DNA from 4 places in the Streptomyces sp. NPDC025651 genome. Region 1 is predicted to be linked to each of the others. Evidence: riboswitches for the same ligand, from Rfam matches in the RefSeq annotation. Region 1 holds a riboswitch; each other region holds the start of a gene.
What was found. A riboswitch is a leader RNA that binds a small molecule or an ion and turns the genes downstream of it on or off. The one in region 1 is predicted to bind cobalamin.
Positions count from the first base shown of each region.

Region 2: it holds a riboswitch for cobalamin, as region 1 does, so the genes downstream of both, metE (5-methyltetrahydropteroyltriglutamate--homocysteine S-methyltransferase) here and ACZ4D5_RS00705 (ABC transporter substrate-binding protein) in region 1, are expected to answer to the same signal.
Region 3: it holds a riboswitch for cobalamin, as region 1 does, so the genes downstream of both, ACZ4D5_RS20345 (ribonucleoside-diphosphate reductase subunit alpha) here and ACZ4D5_RS00705 (ABC transporter substrate-binding protein) in region 1, are expected to answer to the same signal.
Region 4: it holds a riboswitch for cobalamin, as region 1 does, so the genes downstream of both, ACZ4D5_RS07650 (cobalamin biosynthesis protein) here and ACZ4D5_RS00705 (ABC transporter substrate-binding protein) in region 1, are expected to answer to the same signal.

Region 1 is NZ_JBVHLZ010000001.1:172,827-177,270, forward strand. Features, by position in the region: gene ACZ4D5_RS00695 (amino acid permease) at 191-1,687, shown strand; gene ACZ4D5_RS00700 (M67 family metallopeptidase) at 1,772-2,194, shown strand; cobalamin riboswitch at 2,204-2,362, shown strand; gene ACZ4D5_RS00705 (ABC transporter substrate-binding protein) at 2,407-3,378, shown strand; gene ACZ4D5_RS00710 (FecCD family ABC transporter permease) at 3,498-4,444, shown strand, end outside.
Region 2 is NZ_JBVHLZ010000003.1:135,648-140,091, forward strand. Features, by position in the region: gene metE (5-methyltetrahydropteroyltriglutamate--homocysteine S-methyltransferase) at 7-2,337, opposite strand; cobalamin riboswitch at 2,504-2,725, opposite strand; gene ACZ4D5_RS12865 (3-hydroxybutyryl-CoA dehydrogenase) at 2,774-3,643, opposite strand; gene aceB (malate synthase A) at 3,640-4,444, opposite strand, start outside.
Region 3 is NZ_JBVHLZ010000005.1:215,720-220,163, forward strand. Features, by position in the region: gene ACZ4D5_RS20345 (ribonucleoside-diphosphate reductase subunit alpha) at 1-1,923, opposite strand, end outside; cobalamin riboswitch at 2,053-2,176, opposite strand; gene mctP (monocarboxylate uptake permease MctP) at 2,327-3,955, opposite strand; gene ACZ4D5_RS20355 (DUF3311 domain-containing protein) at 3,952-4,206, opposite strand; gene ACZ4D5_RS20360 (CstA-like transporter-associated (seleno)protein) at 4,327-4,444, opposite strand, start outside.
Region 4 is NZ_JBVHLZ010000001.1:1,640,609-1,645,052, reverse strand. Features, by position in the region: gene ACZ4D5_RS07665 (lysozyme) at 1-712, shown strand, start outside; gene ACZ4D5_RS07660 (inorganic phosphate transporter) at 915-2,210, shown strand; gene ACZ4D5_RS07655 (hypothetical protein) at 2,223-2,447, shown strand; cobalamin riboswitch at 2,555-2,697, shown strand; gene ACZ4D5_RS07650 (cobalamin biosynthesis protein) at 2,806-3,747, shown strand; gene ACZ4D5_RS07645 (cobyric acid synthase) at 3,744-4,444, shown strand, end outside.

The DNA of each region.
Region 1 (4,444 bases):
CTTGTTCCCTCACTGTTGTCGCCGTGATAAATCTTCACGACCGCTCGGTGACGCCACCCATGTCGCCGAGGGCGCTCGGGCCGGCAGACCGCCGGTAGCACTCCATTCCATATCCGGGGGGATCAGGACCTGATCCGCAGCCACCAACGCAGATGTGCGGGCGCGGATCAGCATGGAGAAAGGCGTCACCATGACCTCAGTGCAGGTCGAAGAGCAGCACGACGGGCACGACGGCAATGGTGCCGTGCAGGCCGCCGCCGGCCCGTCCGGCGAGGGCGAGGGGTACCAGCGAGGACTCGGTGCCCGGCAGATCCAGATGATCGCGATCGGCGGTGCCATCGGCACCGGCCTGTTCCTCGGCGCGGGCAAGGCCATCCACAAGGCCGGACCGAGCCTCATCCTGGCGTACGCCATCGCGGGCCTCGTCATCTTCTTCATCATGCGGGCGCTCGGCGAGCTCCTCATGTACCGCCCCGTGTCCGGCTCCTTCTCGGAGTACGCGCGCGAGTTCATGGGCCCGTTCTTCGGATTCGTGACCGGCTGGACGTACTGGCTCTTCTGGGTCGTCACCGGCATCACCGAAGTCACCGCGGCCGCCCAGTACATGCAGTACTGGACACACGACTCGTTCCCGCAATGGGCCTATGCCCTGGTGTTCACGGTCATCCTGTTCGGCGCGAACCTCATCTCCGTGAAGCTCTTCGGCGAGCTGGAGTTCTGGTTCTCGATGGTCAAGGTCACCGCCATCATCGGCATGATCCTGATCTGCGTCGGCATCCTCACCATCGGCTTCTCCGACGCCGGTGACACCGCGACCGTCGCCCACCTGTGGAACCAGGGCGGGTTCTTCCCGAACGGCATCGGCTCCACGCTGATGACCCTGCAGATCGTGATGTTCGCCTTCCTCGCCGTCGAGCTCGTCGGCGTCACCGCGGGCGAGTCCAAGGACCCGAAGACCGTTCTGCCCAAGGCCATCAACACCGTGCCGTGGCGCATCGCCGTCTTCTACGTCGGCGCGCTGATCATGATCCTGTCGGTCGTCCCGTGGACCTCCTTCAAGCCCGGCGTCTCGCCGTTCGTGAAGGCCTTCGAGGAGATGGGCCTCGGCGTCGGCGCCGCCATCGTGAACTTCGTGGTGCTCACCGCCGCGCTCTCCTCCTGCAACTCCGGCATGTACTCCACCGGCCGCATGCTGCGCGACCTGGCGATGAACGGCCAGGGCCCCAAGTTCTTCACCAAGCTCACGAAGAACGGCCTGCCGCTGGTCGGCACCGCGGTCTCCGCCGGCTTCATGCTGTTCGGCGTCTGGATCAACTACCAGTGGCCGGGCGAGGCGTTCAACTACGTCGTCTCCTTCGCGACCATCTCCGGCATGTGGGCCTGGATCATGATCCTGTGCTGCCAGATCCGCTACCGCCGCAAGGCCGACCGCGGCGAGCTGCCGCAGTCCACCTTCCGTGCCCCGGGCGCCCCGTTCACCAGCTGGTTCGCGCTCGCCTTCATCGGCATGGTCATCGTGATGATGGGCGTCGACAAGGACGCGCGGATCTCGCTGTACGCCGCTCCGGTCTGGGCCGCGATCCTGACGGTCGCCTACCTGATCCTCAAGCGCCGCAACCCGGAGGCCGCGGCCTTCAACAGGCGCAAGGTCGGCGTCTCCGGCGCCGATTCCCTCACCAAGGACTGAGGCTCCCCAAGGTCCCGTCCAGCATTCGGGCCCCCGCGTACCACACTTCGGTACGCGGGGGCCCCTCTGCTTATCCTGACTGCCATGCTGACCATCACCCAGGCCCTCCACGACCAGATCGTCGCGCACGCGCGCCAGGACCACCCCGACGAGGCCTGCGGCGTGGTCGCGGGCCCGGAGGGCACCGGCCGCCCCGAGCGGTTCATCCCGATGCTGAACGCCGCGCGCTCGCCCACGTTCTACGAGTTCGACTCGGGTGACCTGCTCAAGCTCTACCGCGAGATGGACGACCGCGACGAGGAGCCGGTGATCGTCTACCACTCGCACACCGCGACCGAGGCGTACCCCTCGCGCACCGACATCACGTACGCCAACGAGCCGGGCGCGCACTACGTCCTGGTCTCCACCGCGGACACCGACGGCGCGGGCCCCTTCCAGTTCCGCTCGTTCCGCATCGTGGACGGCGAGGTCACCGAGGAAGACGTGCAGGTCGTAGAGGCATACTGAGTCCCGACACACACCATTGAGGCGGCAGGAGCCAGGAAGCCGGTGCGAACCCGGCACGGTCCCGCCACTGTGACCCCGCCTTTCCCCGAGCTCTCGACTCCGCTCGAGCAGGGGAGACCCCACTCCGGGGCGGGGGAGTCAGGAACTGACCTGCCGCCTTGCTCCACGCAACGCAGGGGACGCGGAAATCCCCTGGAGGAGGCAGTCCAGCCATGTCCCGCCGCCACACCGGCATACGCGCGCTCGCCGCGGCCACCCTGCTCGTCCCGCTCGCCGCGTGCTCGTCATCGGGGGCCGGAGGCGACGACAAGCCCGCGGCCAGGACGGCCGGGTTCCCGTACACCGTCACCAACTGCGGCGTGAAGACGACGTACGACGCACCTCCCGAGCGCGCCGTCACCATGAACCAGCACGCCACCGAAGTGATGCTGGAACTCGGCCTCCAGGACCGGATGGCCGGGACCGCCTACCTCGACGACAAGGTCCTGCCGGAGTACGAGAAGGCGTACAAGTCCGTCCCGGTGATCGCCAAGGAGTACCCCTCCTACGAGAAGCTGCTCTCCGTCAACCCCGACTACGTGTACGGCGGTTACGCGAGCGCCTTCCTCGCGGGCGACGGCCGCAGCCGCTCCGCACTCGCCAAGTCCGGCATCGAGAGCCGCCTGAACGTCGAGGGCTGCGCCAAGGACCCCGTCTCCATGGAGGACGTCTACCGCGAGGTCCGCGAGGTCGGCTCCACCTTCGGGGTGCGGGCCCGCGCGGACAAGTGGGTCAAGAGCGCCGAGCGCGAACTGGCCGCCACCGCCGAGAAGTCCAAGGGCAGGAAGCCGCTCTCCGTCTTCGTCTACGACAGCGGCGACAAGTCCGCGTTCACGGCGGGCGGCCGCGGCATCGGCAACGACATCATCAAGCGGGCGGGCGGCCGCAACGTCTTCGCCGACGTGGACAAGTCCTTCAGCGACGCCTCCTGGGAGTCGGTGGTGGAGCGCAGGCCCGACGTCGTCCTGATCCTCGACTACGGCGCGACGTCGGTCGCCCAGAAGAAGAAGCGCCTCCTCGACGACCCGGCCCTCAAGGACGTCCCGGCCGTCAAGAACAAGCGCTTCGCGGTCCTGCCGCTCTCGGACACGGTCACAGGGGTACGAGCGCCGGAGGCGGTGAGGAAGCTGGCGGCGCAGCTGTGAGCCAGTCGATCGAGGCTGCCGGCCGAAAGAACCAGCCCGGCAATATCAAGCCCGTCCGGCGATCGAGGACGAGCCCGAAGGGCGATCGACCGAGCCCGAAGGGGCGCCGCCTCTTCACCCTGACCGTACTGGCCGCGGCCCTCGCCGCGGCGACGATCGCAGGCCTCGCCCTGGGCTCCGTCCACATCCCCCCGGGCCAGGTCATCGAGATCCTCACGGGGCGGGCGGAAGCCTCCCCGTTCAGAACCATCGTCCTGGACGTGAGGCTCCCGAGGATCATCCTCGGGGCGACAGTGGGGGCCGGACTGGCCGTCATCGGCACCGTCCTGCAGGCCCTCGTCCGCAACCCCCTGGCCGACCCGTTCCTGCTCGGCGTCTCCTCGGGCGCCTCCGTCGGCGCGGTCGTCGCGATCGTGCTCGGCGGCGTCTTCGGCCTCGGCGCGAGCCTCGCGACCACCGTCACGATCCCGGCCGCCGCCTTCGTGGGCGCGCTCATCTCGCTGGTCCTCGTCTACGCCCTGGCCAGAGGCGGCGGGGGATTCGCCACCGGCCGCCTGATCCTGTCCGGCGTCGCCGTCTCGTACATCCTGACCGCGCTGACCAGCCTCATCCTCGTCACCGCCGACAGCGCGGACCACCTCAAGGAGGTCATGTACTGGACGCTCGGCGGCCTCGGCAGCGCCCGCTGGGACATGCTCGCCCTGCCCTGCGCCGCCCTGGTCGTCGGCACGGCCCTCCTGGTGGCCCTGGCCCGCCCCCTCGACCTGCTCCTCGCGGGGGAGGAGGGCGCCACCGTCCTCGGCCTTGACACGGCCCGCTTCCGCGCCGGCGTCTTCGTCCTGGCCTCGCTCCTGACCGGCGTCCTGGTCGCCTACAGCGGGGCCATCGGCTTCGTCGGCCTGATGGTGCCGCACGCCGCCCGCATGCTGGTCGGCGCCGCGCACCGCGCGCTGCTCCCCGTGGTGGCGCTGATGGGCGCGGTGTTCCTGGTCGTCGCGGACATCGCGGCGCGCACGGTCGCAGCGCCCCAGGACATCCCGGTCGGCGTGCTCACCGCGCTGACCGG
Region 2 (4,444 bases), on a different contig from region 1:
GCGGGCCTACTTCACCCGCTCCCCGGCACCCAGTTCCTCACGGACCGTGCGGGCGGCCGTGACCAGGCTCTCCAGCGAGGCGCTGGTCTCGGGCCAGCCGCGGGTCTTCAGGCCGCAGTCGGGGTTCACCCACAGCCGTTCGGCGGGGATCGCCTTCAGGCCCGCGCGCAGCAGTTCGGCCGCTTCCCGCGCGCTCGGCACGCGTGGGGAGTGGATGTCGTAGACGCCGGGTCCCGCCTCGCGCGGGTAGCCGTGTGCGGCCAGTTCACGGGCGACCTGCATGTGGGAGCGGGCCGCCTCCAGGCTGATCACGTCGGCGTCGAGGTCGTCGATGGCCTGGACGATGTCCCCGAACTCGGCGTAACACATGTGGGTGTGGATCTGTGTGTCCGGGCGTACGCCGCCGGTGCTGAGCCGGAAGGCCTCCGTGGCCCACGCCAGATAGGCCGGGCGATCGGCAGCCCGCAGCGGCAGCGTCTCGCGCAGGGCGGGCTCGTCGACCTGGATCACCGAACTCCCGGACGCCTCCAGGTCGTTCACCTCGTCGCGCAGGGCGAGGGCGACCTGGCGCGCGGTGTCGCCGAGCGGCTGGTCGTCGCGGACGAAGGACCAAGCGAGCATGGTGACGGGACCGGTGAGCATGCCCTTGACCGGGCGGCCCGTCAGGGACTGGGCGTACGTCGTCCAGCGCACCGTCATGGGCTCCGGGCGGGAGATGTCGCCCGCGAGGATCGGCGGGCGGACGTAGCGCGTGCCGTAGGACTGGACCCAGCCGTGCTGCGTGGCGAGGTAGCCGGTGAGCTGTTCGGCGAAGTACTGGACCATGTCGTTGCGTTCGGCCTCGCCGTGCACGAGGACGTCCAGACCGGCCTTCTCCTGGAAGGAGATCACCTCCTGGATCTCGGCCCTGATGCGCTCCTCGTAGCCGGCCGTGTCGATCCGGCCCGCGCGCAGGTCGGCGCGGGCGGTGCGCAGTTCGCCGGTCTGCGGGAAGGACCCGATGGTCGTGGTCGGCAGCAGGGGCAGGCCGAGGTGGGCCCGCTGGGCCGCGGCCCGTTCGGCGTACGGCTGGGAGCGGCGGGCGTCGCCTTCGGTGACGGCGGCGGCGCGGTCCCGCACGGCGGGGTCGCGGGTGATCGGCGAGCCGGCGCGCGAAGCCAGGTCGGCGCGGTTGGCGGCCAGTTCGGCGGCGATCGTGTCGGTGCCCTGGGCAAGGCCCTTGGCGAGGGTGACGATCTCGGTGGTCTTCTGGCGGGCGAAGGCGAGCCAGCGCAGGATCTGCGGCTCGATGTCCCGCTCCGCCGTGGCGTCGAGGGGCACGTGCAGCAGGGAGCAGGACGCCGACACGTCGACCCGGTCGGCGAGGCCGAGCAGGGTGCCGAGGGTGGACAGGGACTTCTCCAGGTCGTTGACCCAGATGTTGCGGCCGTTGACCACGCCGGCGACCAGCCGCTTGTCGGGGAGTCCGCCGACTTCGGCCAGGGCGTCCAGGTTGGCGGTGCCGGCCTCGGTGAAGTCGAGAGCGAGGCCTTCGACCGGAGCCTTGGCGAGGACGGGCAGCGCGTCGCCGAGCCGCCCGAAGTACGTCGCCACCAGCAGCTTCGACCGGTCGGTGAGGGCGCCGAGGTCGCGGTAGGCGCGCGCGGCGGCGTTCAGTTCGGCCGGGGTGCGGTCCTGGACGAGGGCGGGCTCGTCCAGCTGGACCCACTCCGCGCCCGCCGCGCGCAGGTCGGCGAGGACCTCGGCGTACACCGGCAGGATCCGGTCCAGGAGGGTGAGCGGGTCGAAGTCGGCGGCGACGCCCGGGGCGGGTTTGGCGAGCAGGAGGTAGGTGACCGGGCCGACCAGGACGGGCCGTGCGGCCAGGCCGAGGGCGAGGGCCTCCCTGAGCTCGGCGACCTGCTTGGTGGAGTCGGCCGTGAACACCGTGTCCGGGCCCAACTCGGGGACGAGGTAGTGGTAGTTGGTGTCGAACCACTTGGTCATTTCCAGCGGCGCCACGTCCTGGGTGCCGCGGGCCATGGCGAAGTAGCCGTCCAGGGCGTCGGTGTCGACGGCGGCGCGGTGGCGCGCGGGGACGGCGCCCACCATGACGGTGGTGTCCAGGACGTGGTCGTAGTACGAGAAGTCCCCGGTGGGCACTTCGTGGATGCCGGCCTCGGCCAGCTGCCGCCAGTTGGCGCCGCGGAGTTCGGCGGCGGTCGTCCGGAGGGCGTCGGCGGTGACGCGGCCCTTCCAGTAGCCCTCGACGGCCTTCTTCAGTTCGCGGTTCTGGCCCTGGCGGGGGTAGCCGTACACGGTGGCCCGTGCTGCCGCGGCTGCGGTCTTGCCGGTCACGGAGATCTCCTTCGCGAGATGAATCCCTGAGATCCCGGCGACGGGACGAGAGCGCGAAGGGGTGACGAACCGGGCGGGTACGGCCTCGCGCGGCAAGGCGCGGTCGTCCGCCTGATATGTACGCCGACCCGCCCACGAGGTCACCGGGATGTCCGCGCACGGGTGGTCCGTGCACGGGCAGTTGGCAGGTCTTCGGACTCGCGGGCACGTCTCGTCGTACGAGACACCTAGTGGCCGTCGCTTCCCAGGTCCTGTCTGTCGGACCCAGTGCGTATGACGGCGGTCGTTCCCGCTCACCGCTGCGGGGCAGTCCCGGATTCCCACCGGGTTCCCTCTTGCGACGCCTCCCGCCTGGCTGACGGGGCGAACCAGCTGCGTGGATCAGCCTATCGGACATCGCCGCACGTGACGACGTCAGCTTGTGGCGTACGCGACGTCAGTCCTCGCCGTACGCATGGAATCCGCGTCCCGACTTCCGGCCCAACAGCCCTGCCTCCACCATCCGTTGCAGCAGTGGCGGCGGGGCGTACAGCGGTTCGCGGAACTCGTCGTACAGCGATTCGGCGATCGAGACGACGGTGTCCAGGCCGATCAGGTCCGCGAGCTTCAGCGGGCCCAGCGGGTGGGCGCAGCCCAGTTCCATGCCGGTGTCGATGTCCTCGGCGGTGGCGAAGCCGGACTCCGCCATGCGGATCGCCGACAGGAGGTACGGGATCAGCAGGGCGTTGACGACGAAGCCCGAGCGGTCGCGGGAGCGGATGACGCTCTTGCCCAGCGTCGCCGCGGCGAACTCCTCGGCGCGGCGGGCCGTTGCGGGCGCGGTGTGCAGGGAGGTGACGAGCTCCACCAGCGGCAGCACCGGCACGGGGTTGAAGAAGTGCAGGCCCACGACCCGGTCCGCGCGGGTGGTCGCCATGCCGAGCCGCATCACGGGGAGCGAGGAGGTGTTGGTCGCGAGGATCGCCTCCGGGTCCTCGACGATCTTGTCGAGGGCGGCGAAGACCTCGGTCTTGGCGTCCTGGTTCTCCACGACGGCCTCGACGACCAGCTGGCGGTCGGCCAGGTCCTCCAGACTGCCGGTGAACGTCATGCGGGCGAGCGCGCCGCGCGCCGCGTCCCCGGCCAGCTTGCCGCGCCGCACGGCGCGCTCCAGGGAGGCCTCGACCCGGTCGCGTGCCGCGAGGGCGGCCACGGCGTCCGCCTCGCACACCACGGTGTCCAGGCCCGCTCGCGCGCACACCTCGGCTATGCCCGCGCCCATCTGCCCGCCGCCGACCACGCCGACGCGTCGAATGCTCTCGCTCATGCCGGTGCCTCCGCCTGCCGCACGAGGTGCCGGGAGTAGGCATCGGGGGTGAAGAACAGCGGCAACTCGCCGCTGAGGGCGGTGTGTTCGAAGAGCGCGCGGATGTCGTCGAGGGGCGCCCACGGGTAGGCGGCGCCCAGGGCGGCGAGCTCGTCGTCGAGCAGACGCCGTACCGTTTCGCGGTCGATGACGCGGTGCCGCAGCCACTGCCAGACCTGCACGCGGGCGATCTCCGCGGTGGCCGCGTCCTCCATCAGCCCGTCCAGGGCGACGGCGCCCTGCCCGCGCAGCCAGGCGGCGAAGTAACCGAGCGCAACGGCGATGTTGGCGCGCACGCCCTCGGGGGTCGGCGGCCCGCTGACGCGCCGCACCGACAGCAGGTCCTGGGCCGTGACCTCCACGTCGTCCCTGCCCCGGTCGAGTTGGTGGGCTCTCGTGCCGAGGACGGCGTCGAAGACCTCCCGGCACACGGGCACCAGGCCGGGGTGGGCGACCCAGGAGCCGTCGAAGCCGTCCTCGGCCTCGCGCTCCTTGTCGAGCCGCACCTTCGCGAACACGGCCTCGTTGACGGCCGGGTCCCTGCCCGGCACGTGGGCGGCCATGCCGCCGATGGCATGGGCGCCGCGCCGGTGGCAGGTGCGCACGAGCAGTTCGGTGTAGGCGCGCATGAAGGGCGCGGCCATGGTGACCTTGGCGCGGTCCGGCAGCAGGAAGTCGGTGCGGTGGCCGAACGTCTTGATCATGCTGAACAGGTAGTCCCAGCGGCCCGCGTTGAGCCCGGCGCTGTGCTCGCGCAGCTCG
Region 3 (4,444 bases), on a different contig from region 1:
CGTCTCGCGCTTGAAGAGGTTGGAGACCTGCGGCTCGATGCACTCGTAGACACCCGCGATGGACGCGATGGTGGCGGTCGGCGCGATGGCGAGGAGCAGGGAGTTGCGCATGCCGGTGGTGGCGATGCGCTCCCGCAGGGCCGCCCAGCGCTCCGGCCAGGTCAGCTCGACGCCGTAGTGGTCGGGGTGCAGGACGCCGCGCGCGGTGCGGGTCTTCTCCCAGGCCGGCAGCGGGCCGTTGCGCTCGGCGAGGTCCGCGGACGCCTCGTACGACGCGAGCATGATGCGCTCGGCGATGCGCGTCGAGAGGGCGCGGGCCTCGGGGGAGTCGAAGGGCAGCTTCAGCTGGAAGAAGACGTCCTGCAGACCCATGGCGCCCAGGCCCACCGGACGCCACTTGGCGTTGGAGCGCCCGGCCTGCTCGGTCGGGTAGAAGTTGATGTCCACGACGCGGTCGAGGAAGGTCACCGCGGTGCGGACGGTCTCGTCGAGCCGCTCCCAGTCGATGTCCCCGTCGACCACGAAGGCGCCGAGGTTGACCGAGCCGAGGTTGCAGACGGCCGTCTCCCCGTCGTCCGTCACCTCCAGGATCTCCGTGCAGAGGTTGGAGGAGTGGACGGTGTGGCCGGGCTCCGCGGTCTGGTTGGCGGTGCGGTTGGCGGCGTCCTTGAAGGTCATCCAGCCGTTGCCGGTCTGCGCGAGGGTGCGCATCATGCGGCCGTACAGGTCGCGGGCCGGCATGGACTTCTTGGCGAGCCCGGCGGCCTCGGCCCTGCGGTAGGCGGCGTCGAACTCCTCGCCCCACAGGTCGACGAGCTCGGGCACGTCGGCCGGCGAGAACAGCGACCAGTCCTGGTCGGCGGCGACCCGGCGCATGAACTCGTCGGGGATCCAGTGCGCCAGGTTGAGGTTGTGGGTGCGGCGCGCGTCCTCACCGGTGTTGTCGCGCAGCTCCAGGAACTCCTCGATGTCGGAGTGCCAGGTCTCCAGGTAGACCGCGGCGGCGCCCTTGCGGCGCCCGCCCTGGTTCACGGCGGCGACCGAGGCGTCCAGGGTCTTCAGGAACGGCACGATGCCGTTGGAGTGCCCGTTCGTGCCGCGGATCAGCGAGCCTCTGGAACGGATGCGGGAGTACGAGAGCCCGATGCCGCCCGCGTGCTTGGACAGGCGTGCGACCTGGTGGTAGCGGTCGTAGATCGAGTCGAGCTCGTCCAGCGGGGAGTCGAGGAGGTAGCAGGAGGACATCTGCGGGTGCCGGGTGCCGGAGTTGAACAGCGTCGGCGAGGACGGCAGGTAGTCCAGGCGGCTCATCAGGCCGTACAGCGCGGCGACTTCGTCCACGGCGCGGGCGCTCCCGTCCTCCGCGAGGCCGCTCGCCACGCGCAGCATGAAGTGCTGCGGGGTCTCGATGACCTGCCGGGTGATCGGGTGGCGCAGGAGGTAGCGGCTGTGCAGGGTGCGCAGGCCGAAGTAGCCGAAGCGGAAGTCGGCGCCGTCCGCGAGCGCGTTGTCCACCAGGGCGTCGAGGCGGGCCGCGTGCTCGGTCACGAAGGACGCGGTGCGGTCGGCGATCAGGCCCTCGCGGTGGCCGACCGCGATGGAGTCGGTGAAGGAGCGCACGCCCTGCGTGGCCGCCTCCTCGCGGATGCCGATCGACAGGAGCCTCGCGGCGAGCTTCGAGTACGCCGGGTCCTCGGAGATGAGCCCCGCGGCCGCCTCGGTGGCGAGCTCCCGCAGCTCCGCCTCGTCGGCGTTCGCCGACCGGCCGCGCAGCGCGGCGGCGGCGACCCGTCCCGGGTCGGCGTCGGGGAGGTCGGCGGTGAGGTCGGTCAGGGTGCGCAGCAGCGCGGTCCCTGGCCCGTCGGTACCCTCGTCGGTCGGCGCGGTCTTCGCTGACGCAGGTTCGGCAGGCGCGATGGTCACGTGGCTCTCCCTCGCTCGGCTCTGGGCCTGGGGAGGGGGACGGCACACACGGGCGCACCCGGGCAGGGCGGCTCACCGCGTCCACCGGCCCATTCCACGAGGCCCGGACGGTCGGCGCCCGGGCCGGGCGGCTCGGGCGCACTGTCGGCAGGTCCTCGGACTTGCGGGTACGACAAAGACGTACACATACACCGTTGCGGGACAGTTCCGGACTTGCACCGGATTCCCCTGCGACGACAGCGAGCACGAGCATACATCTTGTGCCGGGTTTCTGAAGCAGGCCCACATCTTGTGTCGGTCGCGAGGGGCCGCCCGCCCGGTGCGGGCCACGGAACGTCAACTCCCGTACACACGGCGAAGGGCCGCCGGATCCTCCCGGCGGCCCTTCGGCGGTGGTGCGAGGTCAGTGGCCGGAGCCCGCGCCCACCGTGGGGAGCTCGACCGAGACGCCCTTGTCGCCCGCGTCCGCGGTGTAGTCCTCGGGGGAGGTCTCGTCGACGCCCTCGGGGGCCTTCAGCGCCTTCAGGACGAAGGTGAGGACCACCGTCACGATCACGTTCAGGACGAACGCGGTCAGGCCGATGTAGCCGATCTCACCGATGCCGGGGATGGTGTCGGAGGAGCCGCCGAAGTGCTTCTGCGTGGGCGAGGCGACGCCGTACGCGGCCAGTGTGCCGTAGACCATGCCGACCGCCCATCCGGCGAGCAGCGCCCAGCGGTGGAACCACCGGGTGAACAGGCCGCCGACCAGCGCGGGCATCGTCTGCAGGATCCAGATGCCGCCCAGGAGCTGGAAGTTGATCGCGACCGTCTTGTCCATGCCGAGGACGAAGACGAGGGCGCCCACCTTCACCATCAGCGAGACCAGCTTGGAGATCTTGGTCTCCTGCTCGGGCGTCGCGTCGGGCTTGATGAAGTCCTTGTAAATGTTGCGGGTGAACAGGTTCGCGGCCGCGATGGACATGATGGCGGCGGGCACGAGCGCGCCGATGCCGATCGCGGCGAAGGCCACGCCCGTGAACCAGTCGGGGAACATGTCCTCGAAGAGCTGCGGGATCGCCAGCTGGCCGTTGTCGACCTTGACCCCGGCCGCGATCGCCATGAAGCCGAGCAGCGCGAGCAGGCCCAGCATCAGCGAGTACAGCGGCAGGATCGTGGTGTTGCGGCGGATCACGTTGCGGTTCTTCGAGGAGAGCGTCGCGGTGATCGAGTGCGGGTACATGAACAGCGCGAGGGCCGAGCCGAGCGCGAGCGTCGCGTACGTCCACTGCCCGGCCTCGGGCGGCGCGAGGGCGCCGCGCGGCTTGCCGGTGTCCTCGTTGACCACGCCGAACGCCTCGCCCGCCTTGGCGAAGATGTCGTCGAAGCCGCCCAGCTTGATCGGGATGTAGATGATCGCGACGGCGATGACGAGATAGATCAGGCCGTCCTTCACGAACGCGATCAGGGCGGGCGCGCGCAGGCCCGACGAGTACGTGTACGCGGCAAGCACGGCGAACGCGATCAGCAGCGGCAGGTCCTTGATGAACCAGTTGGTGTCGGGGCCGCCGCCGATGCCCATGACGTCCAGGACGGCCTGGATGCCGACCAGTTGGAGCGCGATGTAGGGCATCGTGGCGAGGATGCCGGTGACCGCGACCGCGAGGGAGAGCCCCTTGGAGCCGAAGCGCCCGCGCACGAAGTCGGAGGTGGTCACGTAGCCGTGCTTGTGCGAGACCGACCACAGGCGCGGCAGGAAGGTGAAGATCAGCGGGTAGACGAGGATCGTGTACGGCACGGCGAAGAAGCCGGCCGCGCCCGCCGCGTAGATGGCCGCGGGGACGGCCACGAAGGTGTACGCGGTGTAGAGGTCGCCGCCGAGCAGGAACCAGGTGACCCAGGTGCCGAACGACCGTCCGCCCAGGCCCCATTCGTCCAGGCTCTGGTCGTTCTCGGCCTTGCGCCAGCGGGCGGCGAGGAAGCCCATGACGGTGACCGCGACGAAGAAGAATATGAAGACGCCGAGCGCGACGCCGTTGACCCCGTCGTTCATGACCGCGCACCTTCCTTGCGGGCGCGCTGGTCACGCTGCCACAGCTTGTAGGCGGTCATCGTGAGCGCCGTCGAGATGAGCACCCACAGCATCTGGTACCAGTAGAAGAACGGGATGCCTATGAAGGTCGGTTCGATCTTCGCGTACGAACTCACCCAGAGCATTGCCACGAAGGGTGCGACAAGGCAGGCTGCGATGACCACACGGACCGGCGTGACCACCGGTCTGTTCACTTCAGGCGCATCTGACATATCGCGGCTCCGTTCCCTCACTCATCCCATGCTTAACGTGCGGGAAATCTAAGCCACGGTCTCGCGGTTTGGAACCCCTGTCCGGATAACGGACAGGGGTGGGCAGGGCGAGTTGCCTGCTCAGCAGCAGCGGAAGCCCTGCCTCGGGTCCGACTCCGCCTGTTCCGTCCGCATCCGTTCAAATACGCGGCGGCTGGGGACAGTTGCCGCCGGATGCTCCCTGCGAATATGCGCCACA
Region 4 (4,444 bases), 1.5 Mb from region 1:
CCGCGCCCGCTTCATCACGGCATCCGTGGCGGCCGTGGCCATCGGCGGGACCGCCCTGACCGAGATTCCGGTTTCGGCCGCGGGCAAGCCGCGGGGGCACGACGTCTCCTCGCACCAGAAGAAAGTCGACTGGCAGAAGGCCAAGAGCAAGGGCGCGCGGTTCGTCTACGTGAAGGCGACCGAGTCGCACACCTACCGCAACCCCTACTTCACCCAGCAGTACAACGGCTCCCGCGACGCCGGCCTGATCCGCGGCGCGTACCACTTCGCGCTGCCGCACAAGTCCTCCGGCAGGACTCAGGCCGCGTACTTCATGAACCACGGGGGCCGCTGGAGCGCCGACGGCCGGACGCTGCCGCCCGCGCTGGACATCGAGCACAACCCGTACGGCAAGAAGAAGTGCTACGGGCTCGGCAGGACCAGGATGGTCAACTGGATCCAGTCCTTCAGCAACGAGGTCAAGCGGCAGACGGGCCGCCGCCCGGTGATCTACACGACCACCAAGTGGTGGAACGACTGCACCGGCGGCAGCCGGGCCTTCGCGTCGAACCACGCCCTGTGGCTCGCGCGCTGGTCGTCGTCGACCGGGTCGCTGCCCAGGGGCTGGTCGTACTGGACGTTCTGGCAGTACGACAACGGCGGCGGACTGCCGGGTGACCAGAATCTCTTCAACGGCTCGACGAACCAGTTGAAGCGGTTCGCCCGGGGGTAGGCGCAGCAGGGCGGAGGCCGACACTCCGCCCAGATTCCGGGCCCCGCGCCGTCACTCCGTACGATCTTCGTCAGGCACCTGATGAATGCGGAGTGACGGCGCTCCGCTTCGGGTCACTGCACGGCCCGACCCAGTTCACTTTCCGTTCACCCAGGTTGCCTACGTTCCACATGCCACTGACGTCCAACAGAAGCCTGGGTAAATGGAACACATCACGCTTCTCCTCGGGATCGTGATCGTTACCGCTCTCGTGTTCGATTTCACGAACGGTTTCCACGACACTGCCAACGCGATGGCGACGACCATCTCGACCGGCGCTCTGAAGCCCAAGACGGCGGTGGCCATGTCCGCCGTGCTCAACCTCGTCGGCGCCTTCCTCTCCGTCGAAGTCGCCAAGACGATCTCCGGCGGCATCGTCAACGAGGACGGCCTCAAGACAGAGGTCATCTTCGCCGCGCTCGTCGGCGCGATCCTCTGGAATCTGCTGACCTGGCTGGTGGGCCTGCCCTCCAGCTCCTCCCACGCTCTCTTCGGCGGCCTCATCGGCGCCGCGGTCATGTCGATGGGCTGGTCGTCGATCAACGGCGGCACGGTCGTCACCAAGGTCCTGCTGCCCGCCATAGCGGCGCCCCTCGTGGCGGGTCTCGCCGCGATGCTGGCCACGCGCCTGACGTACCGCATCGGCCGCAACACCGACACCAAGGCGACCGCCAAGGGCTACCGCGCGGGCCAGATCGCCTCCGCGGGCCTCGTCTCGCTCGCCCACGGCACGAACGACGCGCAGAAGACCATGGGCATCATCACGCTCGCCCTGGTCACCGGCGGTGTCCTCAACCCCGGCGCGAACCCCCCGATGTGGGTCATCGTCTCGGCCGGCGTGGCCATCGCGCTCGGCACCTACCTCGGCGGCTGGCGCATCATCCGCACCATGGGCAAGGGCCTCACCGACCTCCAGCCGCAGCAGGGCTTCGCCGCCCAGACCAGCGCCGCGACGGTCATCCTGGCCTCCTCGCACCTGGGCTTCTCGCTCTCCACCACCCAGTCCTGCTCCGGCGCCGTGATGGGCGCGGGCCTCGGCCGCAAGGGCGGCGTCGTCCGCTGGTCGACCGCGACCCGGATGTTCGTGGCGTGGGGCCTGACCCTGCCGGCCGCCGGTCTGGTCGGCGCGGGCGCCGAGTTCCTCACCAAGCAGGGCTCCTGGGGCATCGCGGTCACCGCCGCGATCCTGGTCGGCGGCTCGGCCGTGATCTGGGCGCTCTCGCGGCGCAACGCGATCGACCACACCAACGTCACCGACGACGAGATCCGCCACGACGACACCAAGGGCGCCGAGCCCGCGGGCGTCGTGACCACCGCCATCGCCGCCGTGACGCCGCCCCCGGCGGGCGCGATGGCGACCGCGGGCGCCGCCTCCGACGACCCGGTCAAGGCCGCCACGGCCCCGACCACGACCACGACCGGCGCCATGGCGGACCCCGCCAGGCCCGCGACGGTGTAAGGACAGATCAGCATGAGCATCGACTGGGCAGCTCTCGGCTCCGTCTTCGGAGTCAGCCTCGCGGTGACGGTGGCCCTGGTGGGCCTGTTCACCCTCGGCATCGTCGGCCTCTCGAAGCAGGAGACGGCGTCGGCCTCCGGCGGCGGCTCCGCGGCCCTGGCCCGCACCGGCGCGTACGCCTGCTTCGCGCTGTGCGCGGCGGCCGTCGCGTACGGGATCTATCTGATCGTCGCCTGACGACCGGAGTCTTCGGTGGGGCGCGGGGCGTGCGAACGCCTCGCGCCCCACTGCCGTGTGTGGGGCTCCGCACACTCTCCCGCCGCAGGTCAACGGCGAGTTGACGGGCGTTCGCGGGGCGTGGTGGACTGCCGGGGCCAACTACGGCGGCAGAAGAGGAAGCCGGTGCGAATCCGGCGCGGTCCCGCCACTGTCATCGGGGAGACGCTCCCCGCAAGCCAGGAACTCTCGCCGCCGCATCACGTCGAACCAGGGCGCGGACACCCTGAGTGAGGACACATCGCCATGCTCGGCCGCCCGGTGCCGTTCCCCTTCCTGAGTACGAGTTCTCTCCTCAGTACGGCTGCGGGCTGAGCCCATGAGTGCCGATCGCGACTTCGCGTACGGCGCCGCCGTCGGCCTCATCGGCGACCTGCTGCTCGGCGATCCCCGCCGGGGACATCCGGTCGCCGCGTTCGGGCGTGCGGCGGGTGCCGTCGAGCGGGTGCTGTGGCGCGACCACCGCGGGTGGGGCGCGCTGCACGCCGTGGTGTGTGCCGGGGGTGCGGCGGGTGCCGCCGCCCTCGCTTCTTCTCTCGTACGCCGCTCACGTGCCGGATCCGTCGCGCTGACCGCCGCCGCGACCTGGGCCGTGGTCGGCGGGACCTCGCTCGGGCGTGAGGCGCGGGCCATCGGCGGCGCCCTCGAGGCCGGGGACGTCGAGGTCGCGCGGGAGCGGCTGCCGCATCTGTGCGGGCGGGATCCTCAGGCGCTCGACGCGGACGGGATCGCGCGGGCCGTGGTCGAGTCCGTCGCCGAGAACACGTCCGACGCCGTGGTGGGGGCGCTGGTGTGGGGGGCCGTCGGCGGGGTGCCGGGACTCGTCGCCTTCCGCGCCGTCAACACGCTCGACGCGATGGTCGGACACAAGTCGCCCAAGTACCGGCGGTACGGGTGGGCTTCCGCCCGCGCCGACGACGTCTTGGGGTGGCCGGGGGCGCGGCTCACCGCCGTGCTGGCCGTTCTCGCGGGGGATTCGCCCTCGGGGGCGGTGCGGGCCTGGCGTGCGGATGCGCACAAGCACCCCAGCCCCAACGCGGGGCCCGTCGAGGCGTCCTTCGCGGGGGCGTTGGGCGTACGGCTGGGTGGGACCCTCTCGTACGCGGGGCGGGTGGAGCATCGCCCCGTCCTCAACGGCGCCTTGGGACGGGACGTACGGGTCGGGGACATCGAGCGGGCCGTGCGGCTCTCTCGGCGGGTCGGCTGGCTGGCGCTGGGGGTCGCGGTGGCGGCCGCCCGGCGGAAACGGAGAGACGCATGAGTGGCGGACTTCTGGTCGCCGGGACCACCTCTGACGCCGGGAAGAGTGTGGTCACCGCCGGCATCTGCCGGTGGCTGGCCCGCAAGGGTGTGTCCGTCGCGCCGTTCAAGGCGCAGAACATGTCCCTCAACTCCTTCGTCACGCGCGAAGGGGCCGAGATCGGGCGGGCGCAGGCCATGCAGGCGCAGGCCGCCCGCGTCGAGCCGAGCGCGCTGATGAATCCCGTGCTGCTCAAGCCGGGCAGCGACCGGTCGAGTCAGGTCGTGCTCATGGGCAAGCCCGTGGGCGAGATGAGCGCGCGCGGGTACCACGGGGGGCGCCAGGCGGCGCTGCTCGACACCGTCGTGGGATGCCTGGAGGAGCTTCGGGGCAGCTATGACGCCGTGATCTGTGAGGGCGCGGGCAGTCCCGCCGAGATCAATCTGCGGCGTACCGACATCGTGAACATGGGGATCGCGCGCGCCGCCCGCTTCCCCGTGCTCGTGGTCGGGGACATCGACCGGGGTGGGGTCTTCGCCTCGTTCTTCGGGACGACCGCGCTGCTCGCCGCCGAGGACCAGGAGCTGGTCGCCGGGTACCTGGTGAACAAGTTCCGGGGCGACGTGTCGCTGCTCGAACCCGGGCTCGACATGCTGCACGGCCTCACCGGGCGGCGCACGTTCGGCGTGCTGCCGTTCCAGCACGGCCTCGGCATCGA